4 regions of the Ensifer meliloti genome follow, and region 2 is predicted to be linked to each of the others. Evidence: predicted binding sites of a transcription regulator. Region 2 holds the regulator's gene; each other region holds the start of a gene.
The links. Region 2 encodes LexA, which represses DNA repair genes until DNA is damaged. Its sites were predicted from a motif close to TGTTCNNNNTGTGTTCNG; they were not measured.
Positions count from the first base shown of each region.

Region 1: PZL22_RS19755 (YifB family Mg chelatase-like AAA ATPase) is a predicted target of LexA. The motif match lies at 2,266-2,283, and genes of this name have one in related genera.
Region 3: PZL22_RS22225 (PA0069 family radical SAM protein) is a predicted target of LexA. The motif match lies at 2,953-2,970, and genes of this name have one in related genera.
Region 4: parE (DNA topoisomerase IV subunit B) is a predicted target of LexA. The motif match lies at 4,010-4,027, and genes of this name have one in related genera.

Region 1 is NZ_CP120365.1:2,665,868-2,671,463, reverse strand. Features, by position in the region: gene PZL22_RS19760 (IS110 family RNA-guided transposase) at 1-276, shown strand, start outside; gene PZL22_RS19755 (YifB family Mg chelatase-like AAA ATPase) at 597-2,129, opposite strand; gene gshB (glutathione synthase) at 2,315-3,262, opposite strand; gene PZL22_RS19745 (YraN family protein) at 3,467-3,835, opposite strand; gene rsmI (16S rRNA (cytidine(1402)-2'-O)-methyltransferase) at 3,825-4,787, opposite strand; gene dnaN (DNA polymerase III subunit beta) at 5,032-5,596, shown strand, end outside.
Region 2 is NZ_CP120365.1:375,008-380,603, forward strand. Features, by position in the region: gene PZL22_RS08855 (DUF1254 domain-containing protein) at 1-990, shown strand, start outside; gene PZL22_RS08860 (DUF1254 domain-containing protein) at 1,066-2,604, shown strand; tRNA gene PZL22_RS08865 (tRNA-Ala) at 2,786-2,861, shown strand; gene PZL22_RS08870 (hypothetical protein) at 2,971-3,135, shown strand; gene lexA (transcriptional repressor LexA) at 3,360-4,076, shown strand; tRNA gene PZL22_RS08880 (tRNA-Cys) at 4,297-4,370, shown strand; gene PZL22_RS08885 (calcium-binding protein) at 4,415-5,494, opposite strand.
Region 3 is NZ_CP120365.1:3,189,694-3,195,289, reverse strand. Features, by position in the region: gene PZL22_RS22245 (4-(cytidine 5'-diphospho)-2-C-methyl-D-erythritol kinase) at 1-81, shown strand, start outside; gene moaB (molybdenum cofactor biosynthesis protein B) at 89-631, shown strand; gene PZL22_RS22235 (hypothetical protein) at 1,086-2,165, shown strand; gene PZL22_RS22230 (glycosyltransferase family protein) at 2,303-2,854, opposite strand; gene PZL22_RS22225 (PA0069 family radical SAM protein) at 3,033-4,190, shown strand; gene rnhB (ribonuclease HII) at 4,353-5,003, shown strand; gene PZL22_RS22215 (F0F1 ATP synthase subunit B) at 5,399-5,596, opposite strand, start outside.
Region 4 is NZ_CP120365.1:171,042-176,637, forward strand. Features, by position in the region: gene PZL22_RS07930 (DUF2336 domain-containing protein) at 1-673, shown strand, start outside; gene PZL22_RS07935 (hypothetical protein) at 689-1,120, opposite strand; gene PZL22_RS07940 (GNAT family N-acetyltransferase) at 1,347-1,817, shown strand; gene parE (DNA topoisomerase IV subunit B) at 1,834-3,894, opposite strand; gene PZL22_RS07950 (alpha/beta hydrolase) at 4,087-5,022, shown strand; gene PZL22_RS07955 (FAD-binding oxidoreductase) at 5,047-5,596, shown strand, end outside.

The sequences.
Region 1 (5,596 bases), 1.3 Mb from region 2:
CCTTATGACGACCAGAGCGGCAAGCGTGAAGGCGAGCGCCATATCGCCGGCGGACGGGCGCGCGTCCGCAGGGCCCTGTTCAATGCCGCCTTACCGGCGTCGCAGCGCTGGAACGAGACGCTGGTTGAGCTCTACGATCGTCTCACCGCAAAAGGCAAATCCCACAAAGCGGCGCTCATCGCCTGCGTCCGCAAACTCATCATCTTCGCCAACACCGTCGTCAAGCGCCAAACCCCATGGACGAAAAGCGCGCCACAACAAAATTCTTGCGCTTAGTCTAATGGTTGCGCTTCTCCCCGCAGGCGGGGAGAAGGGACAAGCGGCGCCAACTGAACCCCGCATTCACCGCCCGCCCGAGGGAGCGAGCGGGCGCGGCATATCCCTTCTCCCCGCCTGCGGGGAGAAGGTGGCGGCAGCCGGTTGAGGGGCAATCCCGACCGAGCGGGGTTGAGGCGGTTGAGTTCGCGAGGGGTCCCTTTCATCAGCAGTATCCGCCGCACCGGCGCGCAAGAGATATGTGCATGCCGTAGCGTCAGAACGGGGAGAAGGTGGCGGCAGCCGGATGAGGGGCGCCCCATCCTCATCGAAGTCGGATCCTACGCGGCGACCGGCAGTCTCTCTCCCGCCACCCTGTAGGAGATCGCTTCGGCGAGGTGGATGCGACCGACCGTCGGCGCCGCATCGAGATCGGCGAGGGTGCGGGCGACCTTCAGCACCCGATGATAGCCGCGCGCCGAGAATTTCATCTTTTCCGCCGCATCGCGCAGTAGCTGCAGGCCGGCGGCGTCGGGCTCGGCGATCTTTTCGATCATCGTCGTCGATGAGCGGGCGTTGCTCGTCAGCTCGGGATGGCCGAGGCCGGCGAAGCGGTCTCTCTGCAGCTCGCGGGCGCGGGCGACGCGGCGGGCGACGGCGGCGCTCGGCTCGGAGGTGCCGGGGCGGATCAAGTCGGCGGCGCTGACGGCCGGGACGTCGACGCGGATATCGATACGGTCCATCAGCGGGCCGGAGATCCGCGCCTGGTAATCGGCCATGCAGCGCGGCCCGCGGGCGCAGCTCCGGCCCGGCTCGCCGGCCATGCCGCAGCGGCAGGGGTTCATGGCGGCAATGAGCTGGATCGCCGCCGGATAGGTGACGCGATGATTGGCGCGCGCGATGATGCAGGTGGCGGTTTCGAGCGGCTGGCGCAGAGCGTCGAGCGCCTGAGGCGCAAATTCCGGAAATTCGTCGAGAAAGAGCACGCCGTTATGGGCGAGCGACGCCTCTCCCGGTTTCGCGCGGAAGCCGCCGCCGATCAGCGCCGCCATGGTGGCGGAATGGTGCGGCGCACGGAAGGGCCGGCGGTCCGAGAGCTTGCCGCCCGGCAATTGCCCGGCGATCGAATGGATCATCGAGACTTCGAGCAGTTCGGCGGGCGAAAGCGGCGGCAGGATGGAGGGGAGCCGCGCCGCAAGCATCGACTTGCCGGAACCGGGCGGGCCGACCATCAGCAGATTATGGTTGCCCGCCGCCGCGACCTCCAGCGCCCGCTTGGCGCTTTCCTGGCCCTTGATGTCGGCAAGATCGGGAAGGCCCCCGGCGGCCGCCCGGACCGCCGGCTCGGGGCGGGAGAGCACCTGCGTGCCGCGGAAATGATTGGCGATCGCGATCAGGCTGCGCGGGGCGAGAATATCGATCTCCGATCCGGCCCAGGCCGCCTCGGGCCCGCTTTCCGCCGGGCAGATCAGCCCCTTGCCGAGCGCATTCGCGCCGATCGCCGCCGGCAGCGCGCCGGCGACGGCTGCGATCGTGCCGTCGAGATTGAGCTCGCCGATGACGACATAACCGGACAGCGCGTCCGCAGGGACAGCGCCGAGCGCCGCCATCAGGCCGAGCGCGATGGCGAGATCGAAATGGCTTCCCTCTTTCGGAAGGTCCGCCGGCGCCAGATTGACGGTCACCCGCTTGGCGGGAAGCGCCAGCCCCGATGCATGAAGCGCCGCCTGGACGCGCTCGCGGCTTTCGGCCACCGCCTTGTCCGGCAGTCCGACGATCTGCATACCGACCTTGCCGGGTGCAACCATCACCTGGACGTCGACCGGAACGCCCTCGATACCCTGAAACGCAACCGTGCTGACGCGCGCGACCATACTGCCCCCTGATTTCGAGCGGAGCGCGAAGGATCATCGTCCTTCCGCAATCCCGCTCCAGCACGGCGGCCCACACACGCCGTCACAACCAAAACCGGTTGCAACGGTAAATCTTGCACGGAATACGCTTGAAAACAAGAACAATGATAGAACACAAGAGCGAGAGTGGCGGTCCGCCGTAAAGATCAGGCGCGCTTCTTCTCGATCGCGTCCCAGAGCAGGCTAGCGACGTCGGCACCGCCGAACTTCTTCACTTCGCGGATGCCGGTCGGCGACGTGACGTTGATCTCGGTCAGGTAGTCGCCGATCACGTCGATGCCGACGAAGAGGAAGCCGCGTTCCTTCAGCGCCGGGCCGATGCGGGTGCAGATCTCCCGCTCGCGCGCCGTCAGGTCGGTTGCCTCCGCGCGCCCGCCCACATGCATGTTGGAGCGAGAATCGTGCTCGGCCGGAACGCGATTGATCGCGCCGACCGGCTCGCCGTCGACGAGCAGGATGCGCTTGTCGCCCTTGCGGACCGCCGGCAGATATTCCTGGGCGATATAAGGCTCGCGGAACATCTGGGCGAACATTTCGAGGAGCGACGAGAAATTGCGGTCGTCACGCGCGGAGTGGAACACACCGGCGCCGCCATTGCCGTAGAGCGGTTTCAGGATGATGTCGCCCATCTCCTGACGGAAGCGGGCGATCTCGTCCGGGTCGCGAGTGATCAGGGTCTTCGGCATCAGATCCGGAAACTCGGTCACGAAGATCTTCTCGGGCGAGTTCCTGACCCAGGCCGGATCGTTGACGACCAGCGTCTTCGGGTGCAGCCGCTCGAGCAGATGCGTCGAGGTGATATAGGCCATGTCGAATGGCGGATCCTGGCGAAGCAGGATGACGTCCATGGTCGAAAGATCGATCCGCTCGTCTTCGCCGAGAGTGAAGTGGTCGCCCCTGACGTCGCGCAACTGCATCTGCTGCGCGGTCGCATAGACCCTGCCGTCCCGGAGCGACAGCTTGTCGGGCGTGTAGTGGAACAGGCGATAGCCTCGGGCCTGCGCCTCAAGGCTCATCGCGAAGGTCGAATCGCCCGCAATGGTGATGCCCGAAACATGGTCCATCTGGACCCCGACATTGACGATTCCTGCCATTTTCCCGTTCCCGATCTGGATCCACGATGCGCATAGTTCCTTCGACCGGCTCCGGTCGGAAATCGAATTATACGGCAATTCGACGCGATGCTCCGCCCCTCGTCTTCGCGACGAGCGGCACCGCAGAAAAGCCCGCAAGATGTAGAATGCGTACCGTGGTTAGGCAAGAAGGTTCCCGCCGCTCCCGCCTATCAAAAGGCGTCATCAAAAGGCGTCCGGCAGGTGCCGCGGCCAGCGCCACGGCGTTACGGCGACGATATCGTAGCGCACCGACAGGCGGTGGAAATCGCCCTGGCGCGACAGCCAGAGATCGCTTGCCGCCCGGATGCGCCGTTGCGCCGTGTCTGTGACGGCGAAGACCGCATCCTCCAGGCTCACCCGGGCCTTTACTTCGACGCAGGCGACCAGGTCGCCGCGCCGGGCGATGATGTCGATCTCGCCGAGCCTGGTGCGATAGCGCATGGCAACGATGCGATAGCCCTTCAGCATCAGGCAGAGCGCGGCGCGGTATTCGGCGATGTGGCCCCGCTTCAGCGCCTTCAGCTTGCGGGTGTCCGGTCGCTCAGCCTTCATCGCCATCCTTGAGATGAAGGAGCCGGTCGTAAAGCTCCTTGCGCGCCAGCCCCGTGCGGCGCGCCGCCTCGGTCGCGGCCTTGCCCATCGGCAGGTCGCGGGCGAGTTCCTTGAGCAGTGCGTCGACGTCGGCCGCCTCCGGCTGGGGCTTTGCCTCTGGCGGACCGACCACGAGGACGATCTCGCCTCTCACATTGGCGCTTTCGTCGTAAATCGCCGCGAGTTCGCCGAGCGTTCCGCGGCGGAACTCCTCGAAGGTCTTGGTCAGTTCGCGGCAGACGGCCGCCCTCCTGTCTGCGCCGAGGACCTCGGCCGCAGCAGTGACGGTCGCAGCAATGCGATGCGGGGACTCGAAGAAGATGAGAGTGGCGGGAACGGCCGCGAGTTCGGCGAGCCGGTCGCGCTTCGCCTTGTCCTTCACCGGCAGAAAGCCTGCGAAGAGGAAGGCATCGCTCGGAAGGCCGGAGCCGACGAGGGCCGCAAGCGGCGCCGAGGGGCCAGGTATGGGAACGACCCGGTAGCCCGCCTCGACCGCCTGCTGCGCCAGGCGATAGCCCGGATCGGAGACGAGCGGCGTACCGGCATCGGAGACGAGCGCCACCGATTTCCCATTGCCAAGTGCTGCAAGCAGTCGCGGCCCCGCCTCGGCGGCATTGTGCTCGTGATAGGCGGTGGGCCGATTGACGATGCCGTAGCGGTCCAAAAGCACCCGCGTCACCCTCGTGTCCTCGCAAGCGAGCACATCGGCCCCGGCAAGCGTCTCTAGGGCTCTCAGCGTGATGTCGCCGAGATTGCCGATCGGCGTTGCCACGAGATAAAGGCACGGCTCCAGCGGGCGCGCAGGAATGTTCGTATTGTGCAGGCGAAAACCGCGCTGCCGTTCCTTTTCGGATGCATCCGTCGATTGCTGCTTTTGCAACGCCGCCTTCCCAATCACTCCTGGCCCGATCATTCCGATCGACCATTCCGGCCAAGCCGGGTTCGCGCCCTTTATGAGTGAGCGGGGAGCCCGGGGCAAGGGCGGGCCGCGCCTGCAGTCTCGCATTTGGGGAAGAGGGCTCAAAACCCCTTGCTTTTGCGGCTCTCTTTCTGCCATTTTGCCCGTCCACATCCTTCCGGCCGAGCGGCCGGGGCACGCAGTTGACGCCGCGGCGGTCCCCTCGCCCGCGCGGCAATGGTTGAAAGCGGTAGCATCCATGCGTATTACTCTCGAGCGGTCCAACCTTTTGAAATCGCTGAACCATGTCCACCGCGTGGTCGAACGGCGAAACACCATCCCCATCCTTTCGAACGTGCTCCTGCGCTCCGACGGCGCCAGCCTCGAAATGAAGGCGACCGACCTCGACCTGGAGATTACCGAGGCGACGCCGGCGCAGGTGGAACAGGCCGGCGCCACCACCGTTCCGGCGCATCTGCTCTACGACATCGTCCGCAAGCTGCCGGACGGCTCGGAGGTGCGGCTCGCCACCAATGCGGAAGGCACGGCGATGACCGTCGCCTCCGGCCGCTCCAAGTTTTCGCTGCAGTGCCTGCCGCAGTCGGATTTTCCCGATCTGACCGCCGGCACGTTCTCGCACTCCTTCCGCCTGAAAGCGCCCGATCTGAAGATGCTGATCGACCGCACCCAGTTCGCGATCTCGACGGAAGAGACACGCTACTATTTGAACGGCATCTTCGTGCACACGGTCGAGAGCAACGGCGACCTGAAGCTGCGCGCCGTCGCGACCGACGGCCACCGGCTCGCCCGGGCGGATGTCGAAG
Region 2 (5,596 bases):
CCGCCTGATTATGACGGCGAGGTTCCGCAGGGCTACTTCGCGTTCAAAGCGAAGACCTACAATGTCTTTCTGTTCTTCCGGACGATCATGGCGAAGGGCGAAAACGGTCCGGACCCCAAGCCCGCCGTGGCGCTCGCGGAGCAGACGCGCGTCTATCCGCTTTGGACGCCCGAGAAAGACGTCAAGCCGATGCAGTTTCCTAACGGCAGCGGCAAGCGCATCAACATGATGTATCCGGTCGATAACGCCTACTGGACCAAGTTGAAGGAGTTCGTCGACCACGAGCCGGTCTCGGCGATCGATTCCGAACTGCGCGGTGTGCTGGCATCGATCGGCATCATCAAGGGCCAGCCCTTCGAGCCGACCGGGAAGCAGCAGGAACTCTTGAAAAAGGCGGTCGAGACAGCGCCCAAGATGATCTTGGCGCAGCGCCAGCTCGGCCGACCGGACGGACGCAATCGCTACTACACCGACAGGCAGTATGAAAATGTCTGGGCCAGCGGCACATCCGAATGGCTCCAGGACAGTTATCTCGATGTCGACCAGCGGGCTGGCTATTTCCAGGTTGCCTATTCATCGGCTCCGGCAATGGTCATGCGGACGCTGGGGGCAGGTTCCAAATACCCGGTTGCATACCGAGATGCCGCGGGCGAGTTCCTCAGCGGCTCCAGCACCTACAGGCTGCATTTGCCACCCAATCCGCCGGCTGCCCTGTTCTGGGCAGTTACCGCCTACAACATCACCGACGGCACGATGGTGGAAGCGCCGCAGCTGATGCCGTCCATCAACGGCTTCAACAAGGTCGCGACGAACCAGGACGGCTCGGTGGACCTGTGGTTCGGACCGGAAAAACCTGCCGACGCGCAGGACTCGAACTGGATCCAAACCGTCGGCGGCCGGAATTTCCTGATAGCGCTGCGTCTCTACGGAACCGGCGTCGAGTTCTTCGATCAGACCTGGAAGCCGGATGATGTGGTCAGGGTGGAGTGAGGTCGGGGCGCGTCCCCAACGAAACGCGCCCATGTCCAAGTGCCCAACCGGAGCGATTCAACAGAGGAATATGCTATGAAAACGAGTTTCAATGATCAACTCGACATCACCCGGCGCGACTTGATGAAGGGCGGCATGGGTGCGGCATCGCTGGCAGCGGTGAGCGCCGGAGCGGCGGTTCCCGCCGCCGTGACGGCGGCCTCGGTCGCCGTCACGGCCAATGCGGCGCAGGCACAGCAGCACGCCGCATCCGCAACTGTTACGCAACCCGCCACGGGCATCGTGATGTCTCCCGACTATGCAAGAACGGTTGCGCAGATGGCCTACGTCTGGGGCTGGCCGATGGTTAACATGATCAACCGCAGGGCGGCGATCACTCAGGCACCGGAACCGGGCCACCTCAACGGCGTCCTGCCCGCCGCACCGCGGGGCCAGATCGCGATGCTCAACGACTACATTGAGCCGTCGGAAACTTTCGTCACGTGCCCGAACCAGGATGTCGTCTACGGCTTGGGCTTCTTCGCGCTTGATGAAGAGCCGGTCGTGATTCAGGTGCCGGATTTCGGCGACCGTTTCTGGGTCTATGCTTTGTACGACGCACGCACCGACCAGTTCGGTCATCTAGGCAAACCATATGGCTCGAAGCCCGGATTCTACCTGCTCGCCGGTCCGAGGTGGAGCGGCCTGAAACCGGACGGGATCACAGATGTTTTGCGCTGCCCTACCTCGCTCGCCAACGCCATTCCCAGGGTCTTCCAGGACGACACGCCCGAGGACAGGAAAGCGATTCAAGAGGTCATCAACCAGGTCGTCGCTTATCCGCTGAAGGATTTCGACGGAGAGATGAAGACGATCGAATGGGCCAAGGTCCCGGACATTCCCGGACCGCCATCGTCTGGCGAGGAAACCAAATGGGTGGTCCCGGATAAGTTCTTCGATCAGTTCGGCGAGGTTCTCGACACTGTCGATCCGTTGCCGGGCGAGGAGGCTCTCTATGGCCAATTCCGCCTGCTGCTCGATGCAGCCTCCAAGGACCCCGAACTGAAAAAGGTGCTGGTTGCGACCGCGGTCGAGACCGAAGACAAGGTCATCCAGCCGTTCTTCCAGTGGAAGCACAACGGACGTCCGGCCGGGAACGGATGGAACCGTTCTACCAACAATGCGCAGTTCGGCGTCGACTATTTCAACCGGACCGGAACGGCAAAATCGAACATGTTCGACAACCGGCCGAACGAGACGCAATATTTCTACACCGACCACGACGGCGCGGGCGGAGAACTCAGCGGCAGCGGCAGCTATGCGATCACCTTCCCAGCCGGGCAGGAGCCGCCGGTCAACGGGTTCTGGTCATTGACCCTGTACAACGACAAGCATCTCTTCCACGCGAACGACCTCAAACGCTACTCACTCGGCACCAAGAACAAGAACCTAAAGCGCAACTCCGACGGTTCGCTTACCCTCTACGCCGGCGCGAAGTCGCCCGGGGGCGACAAGGAAAACAACTGGCTGCCCGCGCCGGACGGGAAGTTCTCGCTCTACATCCGCGCCTATTGGGGCAAAGAGGCAATTCTCGATGGCTCTTGGCAGCCGCCCGCGATCGAGGTGGCTCAATAGCCAGTGCTGAAAGCCGATAGTGGCGTTGTGTGTTCGTGACCTTGCACTCCGCCCTATCTGCCAGCCGGCGGGCACCGACGCGGCTTGCAGTCGTCAGCCTCATCTCTGTATTGCGATGCATTCGGCAAGTGGAATGCACTGGCGCGGTCGGCCGAAAACTCTTATACAATCGTTGACCAGTGGGGTCGTAGCTCAGTTGGGAGAGCGCCGCAATCGCACTGCGGAGGTCGAGGGTTCGACTCCCTTCGGCTCCACCATCCACCAGTCCTCCCTGCCGGCTCGCTGCTTGCCAAAAAAGCTGATTTGAGAGAAAGTTTTAGTCTGACCCGTTCGAGGTCTGGGCAACTCCCGCGAGTGGAGCAAAACATGCCTGTTAAATCTTTGGTGGCAGCCGCAATTTTTTCCCTCTTCGCCCTTTCGGGGTGCGCCAGCACAGGCTCGACCAACACGACCTACACCCAGTGGTACGGGCCTTATCCCGAGCCTGAATTCGACGTTCTTACGCCGGGCGGACTGCGCCTTGCCTATTAGCATTGCATAGGCGACCGACTGCGCCGCCCGCCGTAAGCCCAAAACATGCGAGAGCGTATCGGCCCCTGCCCCGAATTCCGAGCGATCGCCATCGACACGCCGGATCGCGGGGCGGATCGGCATTCAACAGCAAGCGAAATTCACGGAATTTTAGGCACTTGCGGAACACATATGGAACAGATAGGTTCTGTTCTTGATTTGTTTCGCGATTCTGGAGTGACGCCATGCTGACCCGCAAGCAACAGGAATTGCTTCTGTTCATTCACGAACGAATGAAGGAATCCGGGGTCCCGCCGTCCTTCGACGAGATGAAGGACGCCTTGGACCTTGCGTCCAAATCGGGCATCCACCGTTTGATCACCGCACTCGAAGAGCGTGGGTTCATTCGCCGGCTACCTAATCGCGCCCGGGCCCTCGAAGTCATCAAGCTGCCGGAGGCCTATGCGGGCGCTTCGCAGGTCCGCCGCGGCTTTTCGCCGAGCGTGATCGAAGGCAGTCTGGGCAAGCCTGCTGCGCCGCCCCCCGCACCGAAACCGGCGCCGCCGGCCGAGGCCGCATCGGTCGCCGTTCCGGTCATGGGCCGCATTGCCGCCGGTGTGCCGATTTCGGCAATCCAGAACAATATGCACGATATATCCGTACCGGTTGAAATGATCGGCAGCGGCGAGCACTACGCTCTCGAGATCAAGGGCGATTCGATGATCGAGGCCGGCATCCTCGATGGCGATACGGTGATCATCCGGAACGGAAGCACCGCCAGCCCCGGGGATATCGTCGTCGCGCTGATCGACGACGAGGAAGCGACCCTGAAGCGATTCCGTCGCAAGGGCGCCTCTATTGCGCTGGAGGCCGCCAATCCGGCTTACGAAACACGCATATTCGGTCCGGACCGGGTCAAGATCCAAGGCAGGCTCGTCGGCCTCATCCGGCGCTATCATTAGAGCTTCCTGACCAGGTGCGCAGCCGCTTCCTACGAAAGTACGCAATTTCAAAGCGCTGACGTGGGAGTATTGCGCCTTGGGACGCTATGACCACGCCCGGTCATAGAACGGAAGACACATTTATACAGAATAAAAAAGTCCCTATTCCAAATGTACCCTCTTGCGGATTGCGGTCAATCATTCTAAATCCGCGCCACGATTTGAAAACGCAAATCGTAGAGGCCTCGTGGCGGAGTGGTGACGCAGAGGACTGCAAATCCTTGTACGCCGGTTCAATTCCGGCCGAGGCCTCCAAAAGCCACACCTGATCAGCTTTGTTACCGACAAACTTCCTCTCGTCAGACGAGGGCGAAATCCGCATTCGCAAAGACGAAGTTGGCAGCGCTGAGGTCGGCAGCGTGGATGCCGATCAGAGTGACCTGATCGACCGTGCCATTCAGCTGCAGGACAGCGTTCCCGTCAGCATCGTCGCCGATGTTGGACAAAAAATCGGCGAAGTCGTCGTAGCCATAGCCGGCGATTTGGATGATGTCCTTGTCCAATTCGAAGTCGAAGATCTTATCCCGCCCACTGTTCCGCGCAAACAGGAACTGATCGGCACCGGTCTCGACCGCGAAGGCTGCGGTAAGTCGGCCATCGCCCCAGAGCTGATCGTTACCGGCGCCGCCAATCAAGAGGTCGTCCCCACCCGCGGTGTCCACGCCGACCTCTGCATCGCCATACAGGACATCATCGCCTTTGCCTCCGTCGAGCAGGTCGTTGCCGCCACTGCCGCCACGTGAGAAAAGAACATCTCCAACAAGAAAGTCGTTGCCAGAACCACCATAGAGGTGGTCGTCGCCGCCGATGCCGGATTCCACGACGCCCTGGTCGAGGCCATCTCCGTAGAGTTTGTCATGGCCCTCTCCGCCCTGGAGCCGATCGTTCCCGCCAACGAAAAAATCGCCGAGGGAGAAAGCGTCGCCCGAGAGAATATCGTCTCCGGCGCCGCCGTCGAGCCAGTCGTCGCCACCACGTCCTCTGAGGCAATTGTAGCCATCGCCGTAGAGTGTATCGTTGCCTTTGCCGCCCGAGAGACGATCGTTCCCTCCGGCGACGATCGCGGAGTCACTCACATCGATCGAGAAGGCATCGCCGTACAGCGTGTCGTCGCCGGCGCCGCCGTCGAGCTGGTCGTCGCCACCACGCCCCTGATCGGAGATCGCCCAAGCGTCGCCGAAGAGCGTGTCGTCGCCTCCGTGCCCGTCAAGGCTGTCGCGGCCACCCTGCCCCGAAGACAGGAAGCCGCCGATTTCGAAGACTCCCAGGCTATTGTCGGTCGTGAATGGGTCTCCGAAGACAATGTCCGGATCGTTCGTGCCGAAGATGTGGTTGTCGAGCCCGAGCCAAGGGGCGATGCCACCGATCAGATGCGCCATTTTTCTCTCCACAGTGCTGCAAAGCAGGTGATGCTCGTCTTGGGGACCCGGACGGCCCTGGGGGCGTCGACCTCGTCCGGCCTCGTCGGAGTGACGAGCGGG
Region 3 (5,596 bases), 820 kb from region 2:
GAACGTGCCGCTGAGACCATTTCCGCCGGCCACCCGCGATGGTACGTTCAGGCGACGCGAACCGCGGGAAAATCAGGATAACGCCAGAATGCCCGGCCTCGATGTAAGACGCCCCTTCATCCCCATCGGCATCGCCGTGCTCACGGTCTCGGACACGCGCACACGCGCGGACGACAAGTCCGGCGATGTGCTCGAAGCGAGAATACGAGAGGCCGGCCACCGGCTCGAGGCGCGGACAATCGTTCCCGACGAGCGCGAGAAGATCTACGGACAGGTGAAGGCCTGGACGCTCGATGCCGCGATCGACGTCGTCATCACCACCGGGGGCACCGGATTCACGGGCCGCGACGTTACGCCGGAAGCGCTGGAGCCGCTCTTCGAGAAACGCATGGATGGCTTTTCGGAGGTGTTCCACCGGATCTCTTACGAGAAGATCGGCACGTCGACGATCCAGTCGCGGGCCACGGGCGGGGTCGCCAATGCGACGTTCATCTTCGTCCTGCCCGGATCCCCCGGTGCCTGCAAGGACGCCTGGGACGGAATCCTGAAGCAGCAACTCGATTACCGGCACATGCCGTGCAATTTCGTCGAGATCATGCCGCGGCTCGACGAGCACCTGAAGCGCGGCTGACGAGATTCGTGTTCCGTTTGGAACAGACCCGCGCCCCGAATCCCGCTAGTTTGCCTTCGTCGGCTTGGCTCGAAGCGGGCAAGGCAAGCACCGTTTAATTGCTTCGAGCGAATGCCCGGCCTCTTTCCGGGGCAATATTGGGAAAGAGAGAAGGCTACGACGTGCTGCCCGTCCGAAACGATGGGCATGCATGGCAAGACATTTTCACAGACGGATATTTTTCATAAACAAGGTCATTTGAGAGCCACTTTGGGGGTACCGCAAGGTACGCCCCATTCTTGCTTCGGAGAAGCGGCTCAGCTCGGGGCTACGGCCACCATGTCACGGCTTCTCATCGACGGAGAAAGCCCACTCGCATTTGCCGCCTCGGAGCCCCTTTTCCTCGTTTTCACTCAGACGCAGGCGCGCCGGTCGACAAGGCCCGCACTGCAACCCGCCAGGGTAGGAGGAAGTCATGGGAACGGCAGAGCACGCTTACTCGAAAACGGATCGGCCCGAGACCGAGGTTCCGCTGGGGCTGCAGGCCTTCTACGAACGTCGGCAGAAGGATGAATGGCAGGCAACGGTAACCAGGCTGGACGCATTGCGCCAGTCTTTCGCAGAGCAGCGCCGGCAGGTCTTTTCACCTGACCTGCGCGACAGGATCGCGCAGGTCGCAAGGTCGGGCCGACGTGATGATCCGCGCGGGCCCGGTCTTCGATACAGGTCGCTCGTCGAGGCCAGGAATACCGGCCTTGATCTGAACGCGCTCAAACGGCTTCATAAGCGTGCCTATGGCGAAGTCGGCGAGTTGGTGAAGGGCCACGAAGCCTTCCACCGCCACGAAACGGTGGTCGGCAGCGTCGCCGACATCTTCAAACAACCGCCGCTCGTGTATGTCGCGCCCGATCCCGACAAGGAAAAGCTGTTCCTCCCGCCCTTTGAAGGCTGCTGGGACAGACTCGAGCAGAACCAGGCAACCGGCGACGGAGCAATCGTGGAGAACAGTTCCTATTTGGACTGTGCGGGACGGATGGGATCGAGACTGATCGCCCGCAACAATAGTGCCTCCGATGCTGAAATCCTCTGCGCCTATCGGGAGAACGGCTACCTCGTGCCGTTCAAGACGCTCCGCACCGGTATACTGCAAGTCAAGGCAGACTTGTCGGCCCTCATCTGCCGCCATCACATCTCGACCTACGACGAGTTCGGGTGGTCCGACTTTCACGCCACGACGCGCGGCCGCCTCGTGCTGGCCGTGTTCTGGAACTGGGAGGATGTCGAACCGGCGAACGAGGTGAGCGACCAGTGGTTCGCCTCGGGTCTCGACTGCAGCGGCGATGGCGAGAGCTTTCCAGGTACCTCCATCCAGGCCGTTCCTGGCGAACGAAGAATCATCAACCTGTTCACCGAGATGGCCTTCCCCGCTGGCCGCAAGCTCTGGGTCTATGTCGGAGTGGCCGATCGCGTCTGGACGTTCCTCAATGACGTCAGCATCGACATTTCGATCGACTCGGCCTGGCAGTTGAACTCGCTTGCAGTCCGCTCGATCTGAAAGTCATGCCACTCCGGCATCGGGCGCATCGGCCCGAAGATCGATTCCGATTTTCGAGCCGATGCGGTAGACCGTCAACTCGATAAGTTAGAGCGGGATGCGGGCTGAAAGCCGCACACGATTTTCCTTATCCCGCTCTACGAACAGGGCGTCCGGTGCCGTTCTCCGACCGACCGGTTGTCCAATGCGACCCAGGCCGGGACGAGCTCGGTCGCAAGTTTGCGGGCGGCTCGTCCGCTCGCAAGGGCGCTGAGCGGCATCTTGCCGCGCGCAGCCGCGACCGCGTCCCCCTTCGGCAGCAGAAATCCGGACTCCAGCGGCGGCGCCCTGTGCGCCAAGCGCTTGAGAAGCGGGCGCTTATGCATTCGCGAGGGAGAAAACCGCGCCGGGCTCCTGTTCAGAGAGACGTATTCGGCCAGTTCATCCACCCAGCGACCGATAGGGCGGGCACCAGGCTCCAGGAGCATCAGCCACTCGCCGCGGGCGGAACGAAGGACATCGCCGAGATCCCACTCGAGGCAGAAACGGCAACCGGCAGCATCCGCCACCCTGGGGGAGCCGTCGGTCGATCCGTGGTCCAGGATTATTACATCGCTGACGAGCCCTTCCACCGCGCCGGCAACGAGCGCCGAGAGCGTCTGTGCGAGCTCCGCTTCGTTGTCCTTCGTTTCCATGATGACCGTCAGCATAGCCGTTCCTACCGCATCGCAGCGCAGATTGCTACAAGCGCAGGTCCGCACAGGGTGGCGGATGAACGCGCGCCTTCCCCGGAGATGTGCTGAATATTTGTTCTTGCTTTGTACTGTTTTCTGCGCTAGGAAAATAATCAGCACCAAGCGAGCCGAGCATGGTTCCGGGGAGATTTCGATGAACGATCTGTCTCAACTCAAGCAGGGCGTCTATGCGCCCGGCAACAGCGTGGATGTGGCGGAGGCCCTCGTCGCCGGATCCGGCATCAGAATCGACGTCGATCGTCGGCGCGGCCGCGGTGCCGCCCTCAACATCTCGGGACGCTTCGAGCAGAAAACGCGCGAAGTCTTCGATGACGGGTGGCAAACGCTCGAGGAGTTGCCGCCGTTCAAGACCGAGGTCCAGATAGAAAAGCCGAAGACGGCGATCACGCGCAACGATTCTCCCGACATATCTTTCGACCGATCGATCAACCCCTATCGCGGCTGCGAGCATGGCTGCATCTACTGCTTCGCGCGGCCTACGCACGCCTATATGGGGCTCTCGGCAGGGCTTGATTTCGAAGTTAAGCTCTTCGCCAAGCCCGACGCGCCACGTCTTCTCGAGCGCGAGCTGGCGAAGCCGGACTATAAGCTTCGCCCGATCGCGATCGGCACAAATACCGATCCCTATCAGCCGATCGAAAAGGAATGGCGGATCATGCGCCAGATCCTGGATGTGCTGAAGGAAGCCAATCATCCGGTGATGATCGTTACAAAATCGGCCATGGTGACGCGCGATATCGACCTGCTGGCGCCGATGGCGGAAAAGGGTCTTGCCCGGGTCGGCATTTCGGTGACCACGCTCGACCGGAAACTGGCGCGCAGCATGGAACCGCGGGCGTCGACGCCCACCAAGCGGCTGGAGGCGCTACGCGCAATTTCCGAGGCCGGCATTCCCGCTGGAGTACTGGTCGCGCCGATCATTCCGGCGCTGAACGATCACGAGATCGAGCGCGTGCTCGATTCGGCGAAGTCGGCGGGCGCGTCGGATGCGAGCTACGTACTCCTCCGGCTTCCGCTGGAGGTGAGCCCCCTGTTCCGTGACTGGCTTCTCAGAAACTACCCGGACCGCTACCGGCACGTCATGTCGCTCATCCGCTCCATGCGCGGCGGCAAGGATTACGATGCCGAGTTCGGTAAACGAATGAAGGGCAGCGGACCTTACGCCTGGCAGATCGGCCGTCGATTCGAGCTTGCGGCCAAGCGGCTCGGCCTCAATCTGACGCGCCGGCAATTGCGCAGCGATCTCTTCGTGCCGCCGCTAGGAATGGGCGTTCAGCTGTCGCTTCTTTAGATCGAAAGCATAAGCCGCCACTCTTTCCCGCTGTGGAACGGCTTTGAAAATTCCAGCATCCGCCCTTTGCCCCACGGGGCGGCGCTGGTTCCCCCCCCGGCAACCGCCGCAAACCGAGCCGGGGGCTTGAAGGGAATCGGGCGAGTATGCGAGTGTCTTTTCATGTCACGTCGCAAACAGCCCGATTCCCCTCTTTTTCCTCTTCAGGCGCCCGTTCCGGATTTCACCTTCGAGCGCGCCGCCCATCGCGACGGTTTCTGGCCGGTCGCGGGGGCCGACGAGGCTGGGCGGGGACCGCTTGCGGGCCCGGTCGTCGCCGCCGCGGTCATTCTCGATCCGGACGCCATCCCGGCGGGTCTCAACGACAGCAAGCTCCTGACGGCTGAGCAGCGCGAGGCGCTGTTCGAAGAAATTCTGGCGACATCGACGGTTTCGATCGCCTCTTCTTCTTCGGCGCGCATCGACACGACAGATATCCTGAAGGCCAGCCTCGATGCGATGCGCCGCGCCGTTCACGGCCTCGAACTGGCGGCCCGCATCGTTCTGGTTGACGGCCGCGACGTGCCGCCCGGCCTCTCCTGCCACGCAAAAGCGATCGTCAAGGGGGACAGCCGCTCCGTGTCGATCGCCGCCGCATCGATCGTCGCCAAGGTCACCCGTGACCGCATGATGGCCCGCGCCGATGCAACTTTCCCGCTCTACGGCTTTGCCCATCATGCGGGCTATGCGACCGTGAAGCATCGCACGGCGATCGAAAGCCACGGCCCCTGCTCCCTGCACCGCATGAGCTTCCGCCCGTTCCGCCAGGTTTGACGGAGGTGAAGGCCCCTCATCCGCCTGCCGGCACCTTCTCCCCGCAGGCGGGGCGAAGGGACTCGCGGAACGCTCTTAAGTCCCCTCTCCCCGCCTGCGATAGGGCATATACACATCTGATCCTCTCGCGGGACCATTGCCTGGGGCGGGCGACAAACGGTTTGACCTTCGCACGCCCAAAACGATGCCACGGGCAGAACGCAGAAGTGGAAGCGAAGGCCCGCCGCAGGTATTCTCCCCCCTTGTGGGGGAGATGGCCGACAGGCCAGAGGGGGTCTGCTCTCCTGCTCGCCCATCAGGACTACATGACGTACGGTTGCCCGGATAACGGATCCCGCAAAGCAAAGCCCCGCCGAAGCGGGGCTTTTCAATCTCCAGGGTATTATCGGCTACGCTTAGTTCAGGCGCGCTTTGACTTCGCCAATCGCCTTCTTGAAAAGCGTCTCCTGCGCGCCTGCATCGGCCTTGCTCGCGAGCACCTTCTCGGCCGCGCTGATTGCCAGGTCCACCGCAGCTGCGCGGACGGCATTGATCGCATCGCTTTCGGCCTGCTTGATCTTCTGTTCGGAAAGTGCCGTGCGGCGCGCGACATA
Region 4 (5,596 bases), 200 kb from region 2:
CTCGTTGCGGCGAATTGCCGACCGCCTCGGCGACAGCGTGGCCGCCCGCGGCCTGTTGCTCGAGCGTCATGATCTGCCGAGCGACGCGCGCCAGACCCTCGCCGAAAAAGCCGGCGCGGCGCTTGCGGCGTCCGACCTGGTACGCGCCGTTATCGGCGAGGACCGGGCGCAGCGTGTCGTGCGGGAGACTTGCGACGCGGCAGCGCTGACGCTTTCCTCCGCCTCCGCGCGGGAGGAATTGCAGCGGATGGTTGCCGCTCTCCGCAAAACCGGCCGCCTGACGCCGGCTCTACTGCTGACGGCGCTTTGCAGCGGCAGGACGGAGTTTTTTTCTGCGGCAATCGTGGATCTGTCCGGAGTCCCGGAGAAGCGCGTCCGATCGATCCTTTCGGGCGGGCGATTCCACTCGATCAGGGCCCTCCTCGAAACTGCGGGGCTTGGCCGTGAAGTGAGCGGAATGTTTTCGGAGGCCGTATTGTTCTGCCAATGCGAGGCAGATGCGGATCACGATGGAGCCTCCCTCTCCGTCGCCGCCAGACTTTCGGATCGCCTTCGCCGCCGAAGCCTCGGCGCATATCACGCCGTCGCCGAACTCGCGGAGCGGCTGGCTTTTGCCGAGCAGCGGCAGAGGGCGCGCAACTACGCCTTGATGCTCTGCCGCCAGGCCGCGTAAGACGGCTTGATTACCTCAATTGCCGAATCGGCGCGCCACCCAGGAATAGCCGTCTTCGACGTAGTGGACCGGCGCACTGACGATCGCCTTCAGTTTCTCCCGGTCGGGTACGGCGCCGCTGATCAATGCCAGGGCGCGCCTCGGCAAGGTTGGTTCTCCGCCTTCTGCCGTTGATGTTGTGTTTTGCTGCACGCCCGGCTGAGCCGGAAGCGTTGCATTCAGCTCCGGAACCGGCTCGCTTTCCGCCGTCATGCCCGGCCCTGAGCTCTCGCACACGGCCACCACGACGGGGTAGTTCCTGTCGGAGAACCGCGGCAGTTCCTTTTGCGATTCCGTGTCGCACTGCGCGATCGACGGCCAGTCGCCGTTCACGGTCGAGATGTAATGGCATTGGGTAACGTTGTCGTCGCAACCGAGAATGGTCATGACGATCAGGGCGGCTTTCATGGTCACTCTTCCGTTCAGATGATGACGACGCTTGTTTATGGCCGTCCGATTCTTTCCAAAGAAGGGCAAAAGCCGGCGGGCGCCGAAACAAATTGTTTCTCCCCGTTACGCGGATTGATTGTAGTAGCTGCGAAATTGCGTCGTTTGGCGTATTGGTCCCGGCGATCTTCGGCATTAGAGCGTTGAAATCATGTGCTTCCGGACGGGACCGAATGGAGAGACTGAAATGACCGCCGTAACCATCGCCGAAGAGTCGCCGCGCCAGCCGGCCGTTATTCGCCTTCTGGAATTGTCCGACGCCTATGCGGCATCGCTCTATCCGGCCGAAAGCAATCATCTGGTCGATCTGTCTCAGTTGGAGCAGCCCACCGTATCCTTTTTCGTGGCCCGCCGTGACGGCGAAGTCGTCGGCTGCTGTGGCCTCGTCGAAGCGGGCGACGGTACGGCCGAGATCAAGCGGATGTTCGTCGACCCGGAGGCGAGGGGGCTGAAGCTTGGCAAGCTGCTTTTATCGGCTCTCGAAGCCAAAGCGGCAAAGCTCGGTCTCACGGCAATCCGTCTTGAGACCGGCATCTATCAGCCGGAAGCGATCGGTCTCTACAAGGCATCCGGCTACGTGGAGTGTGCGCCCTTCGGCAGCTATCTACCTGATCCGCTGAGCCTGTTCATGGAAAAACCGGTTCGGCAGGAGGCGTGAGGGGCGATCGCGAGTTTCAGATGTCCAGGTTGTCCGCGAAGACCGCGCGCTCCTGGATGAAACGGAAGCGGGCCTCGGCTTTCGTTCCCATCAGGCTGTCGACGGCATCGCGGGTGCCCTCGAAGTCGACATCGTCGATTTCGACCTTGAGGAGCGTCCGCTTGGCCGGGTCCATCGTGGTTTCCTTGAGCTGCGCGGGCAGCATCTCGCCGAGGCCCTTGAACCGCCCGAGTTCGACTTTGCCGCGACCATTGAACTCCGTCCGCATCAGCTCTTCGCGATGCGCGTCGTCGCGGGCATAAAGCGTCTTGGAACCCTGGCTCAGGCGATAGAGCGGCGGCACGGCGAGATAGAGATGGCCTCCGCGGATGAGCTCCGGCATCTCCTGATAGAAGAAGGTGATCAGAAGAGAGGCGATGTGCGCACCGTCGACGTCGGCGTCGGTCATGATGATGATGCGCTCGTAGCGCAGGTCCTCTTCGCGATACTTCGAGCGCGTGCCGCAGCCGAGCGCCTGGACGAGATCGCCGATCTGCTGATTGGCACCGAGCTTCTCCCGGCCGGCGCTGGCGACGTTGAGGATCTTGCCACGCAGCGGCAGGATCGCCTGGTTGGCGCGGTTGCGCGCCTGTTTGGCCGAACCGCCGGCCGAGTCCCCTTCGACGATGAAGAGTTCGGCACCTTCCGCCGTATTCTGGGCGCAGTCCGCGAGCTTGCCCGGCAGGCGCAGCTTGCGGACCGCCGTCTTGCGGCTGACTTCCTTTTCCTTGCGCCGGCGTACACGCTCCTCGGCGCGCTCCACCACCCAGTCGAGAAGCTTGGCCGCCTCTGCCGGATTGTCGGCAAGATAATGGTCGAAAGGATCGCGAAGCGCGTTTTCGACGATGCGCTGCGCCTCCACCGTTGCCAGCTTGTCCTTCGTCTGACCGACGAATTCCGGCTCGCGAATGAAGACCGAGAGCATGCCTGCCGCAGAGATCATGACATCGTCCGTGGTGACGATCGCAGCGCGCTTGTTCTGTGTGAGCTCGGCGTAGTTCTTGAGCCCCTTCGTCAGCGCAATGCGCAGACCCGCCTCGTGCGTTCCCCCTTCGGGCGTCGGGATGGTGTTGCAGTAGGAATGGATCTGCTGGTCGCCGCCATACCAGGTGACGGCCCATTCGAGCGAACCGTGGCCGCCCGACTTTTCCGATTTGCCGGCGAAAATCTCGCGGGTGACCGTGAATTCCTTGCCGAGCGTCGCGGCGAGATAGTCCTTGAGGCCGCCGGGGAAATGAAACACGGCCCTGTCCGGGATTTCCGATCCTTCCGGCAGGAGCGCCGGATCGCAGGACCAGCGGATTTCGACGCCGCCGAAGAGATAGGCCTTGGAGCGGGCCATTCGGAAAAGCCGCGCCGGCTCGAAGCGGGCATGCGGTCCGAAGATCTGCGGGTCGGGGTGGAAACGGACCCTGGTGCCGCGCCGGTTGTGTACGTCACCCAGGTCTTCGAGGCCGCCCTGCGCGATGCCGCGGGAGAAGCGCTGGCGATAGAGCCGGCGATTGCGTGCAACCTCGACTTCAAGGTCGTCCGACAGTGCGTTGACCACGGAAACGCCGACGCCGTGAAGGCCGCCGGAGGTCTCATAGGCCTTGCCGTCGAACTTGCCGCCGGCATGCAGCACCGTCATCACCACCTCGAGCGTCGACTTGCCGGGAAATTTCGGGTGGTTCTCGACGGGGATGCCGCGGCCGTTGTCGGTCACCGTCAGGTAGCCGTCGGCGTCCAGGTTCACGTCGATGAAGTTGGCGTGTCCCGCGACCGCCTCGTCCATCGAGTTGTCGATGACCTCGGCGAACAGATGATGCAGGGCCTTTTCGTCCGTCCCGCCGATATACATGCCCGGACGGCGCCGGACCGGCTCCAGACCTTCCAGCACTTCGATTGCCGAGGCGTCGTAGTCGCTGCCGTCGCTCGTCTTGGGTGCGGGGCGCGACGCTTCGTTACCGGCGGCGGGGGCCGCGGGCTTGCGTGGCGCGGCATCCGCCGGCTTCGGCTGTTGGGGCATAGCGGAAAAAAGGTCGCTGCTGTCGTCCATGAAGCGTTCAGATCGTTCCTGTCTAATTGTCGGCTAGGCCATAGCAAGACCGCGGCGCGGCCGCCATCCTTTGTCGCGCGAATCACCGGAATTCTGCCAGAGTCTCGCCCGAAGAGCGAACAAAAGGCGAATTTCGATGCCCCGGAGGAAGAAATACCCTTTAATGAGCCAGATTTGCCGCGCCAGTGTTGCTTGGCCGAGGCGCCGGTGGCAAGGCAGGCGCCGAACGAGGGAGCCGATCGGGTGTCCATGTCCACAATTCTTTTCTCCATACGGCATCTGATCGGCGCGCTTCTTTTCGCGAGCCTTGCCGTTTCCGCAAGGGCCGAACCCGTTAAGCCCTACAAGGATGCGCTGTTTCGCTATAGCAGACTGCTTCAGGAGGCGGATGGCGGCGACTTCCGCGTTGTCGATTACCAGGAACTACGCGACATCAACGAGCGCGACCAGATACCCGAGCGGCGGGTGAAGCGCGCTTACGTGTCGCTCGGTGTCAAGGGCGTGCAGGTGAACGAGACGCTCGGTTTCGGCGAGCGGGGGCTTGACGTCACCCGCGTCGGCCCCGATCGCGGCGCCGCATTCACCGTGATCTTTATTCATGGTCGCGGCGGCGACCGCCGTCTCGGTGCCAATGATTTCGCCTTCGGAGGCAATTTCAATCGCCTCAAAAATCTGGCTGTCGTCAATGGCGGAACCTATTACGCTCCAAGCGTCAGGTCCTTCGATGCTGCGGGCGTAGCGGATGTTTCGGCACTGATCCGTTTCGCAGCGGAGCGTTCCGGCGGAAGGCCGGTGGTCCTTTCCTGTGCCTCCATGGGAAGCTTCATCTGCTGGGGCATAGCCCGCCAAGAGGCAGCCGTCTCGGCCCTTGGCGGCATGATGATCATGGGCGGCCCCGCCGACCCAGACTTTCGCAAGAGTGCCGCCTACGGCGCGCGGCTGCCGATACTCTTCAGCCACGGCAGCCGCGACAGCGTCTATCCGGCCGAGTCCCAGGTCGCGCTCTATCGCAGCCTCAGATCGAAGGCCTATCCTGCCCGTTTCGTCCTGTTCGAAACAGGTTCGCATGGAACTCCGATCAGAATGACGGACTGGCGAGAGGCGCTGAACTGGATCCTTGACCGCTAGGCGGTTGTGGAGTTGACGGCGGTAATGAGAATGGACGATTTCGAGGAAGCGGGTCGGTTTGGAAACCGGTCTCGACCGACCGTTTCACCCGATGACTACGAGGACGGCATAAGCTCGGTGGCCGCCATGGCGTTTCTTCCCGTCGGCAATGGCCTGAGCCACGGCGATGTTTGCCGCAACCAACTCGGGACGCTTATCGAAAGCAGGAAGCATAACCGCATCCTGTCTTTCGATCCGGGGAGCGGGACCATTCGCTGCGAGGCCGGCACTATCCTTGCCGACCTGCTGGCGCGCGCCGTTCCGCATCGCTTCTTTCTTCCCGTGACGCCGGCGACGGGCCTCGTCACCGTCGGCGGCGCCGTCGCCAACGACATCCACGGCGGCAATCACCATGCGCGCGGCTCCTTCGGCAATCACGTCCGGCGCCTGACCTTGCTGCGCTCGACGGGCCAACGCCTGGTCTGCTCGCCCGAGGAGAATGCGGAACTCTTCGCTGCGACGATCGGCGGCCTGGGACTGACCGGGCTGATCCTCGACGTCGAGCTTCGGTTGATGAAGGTGCCGTCGCCGCATG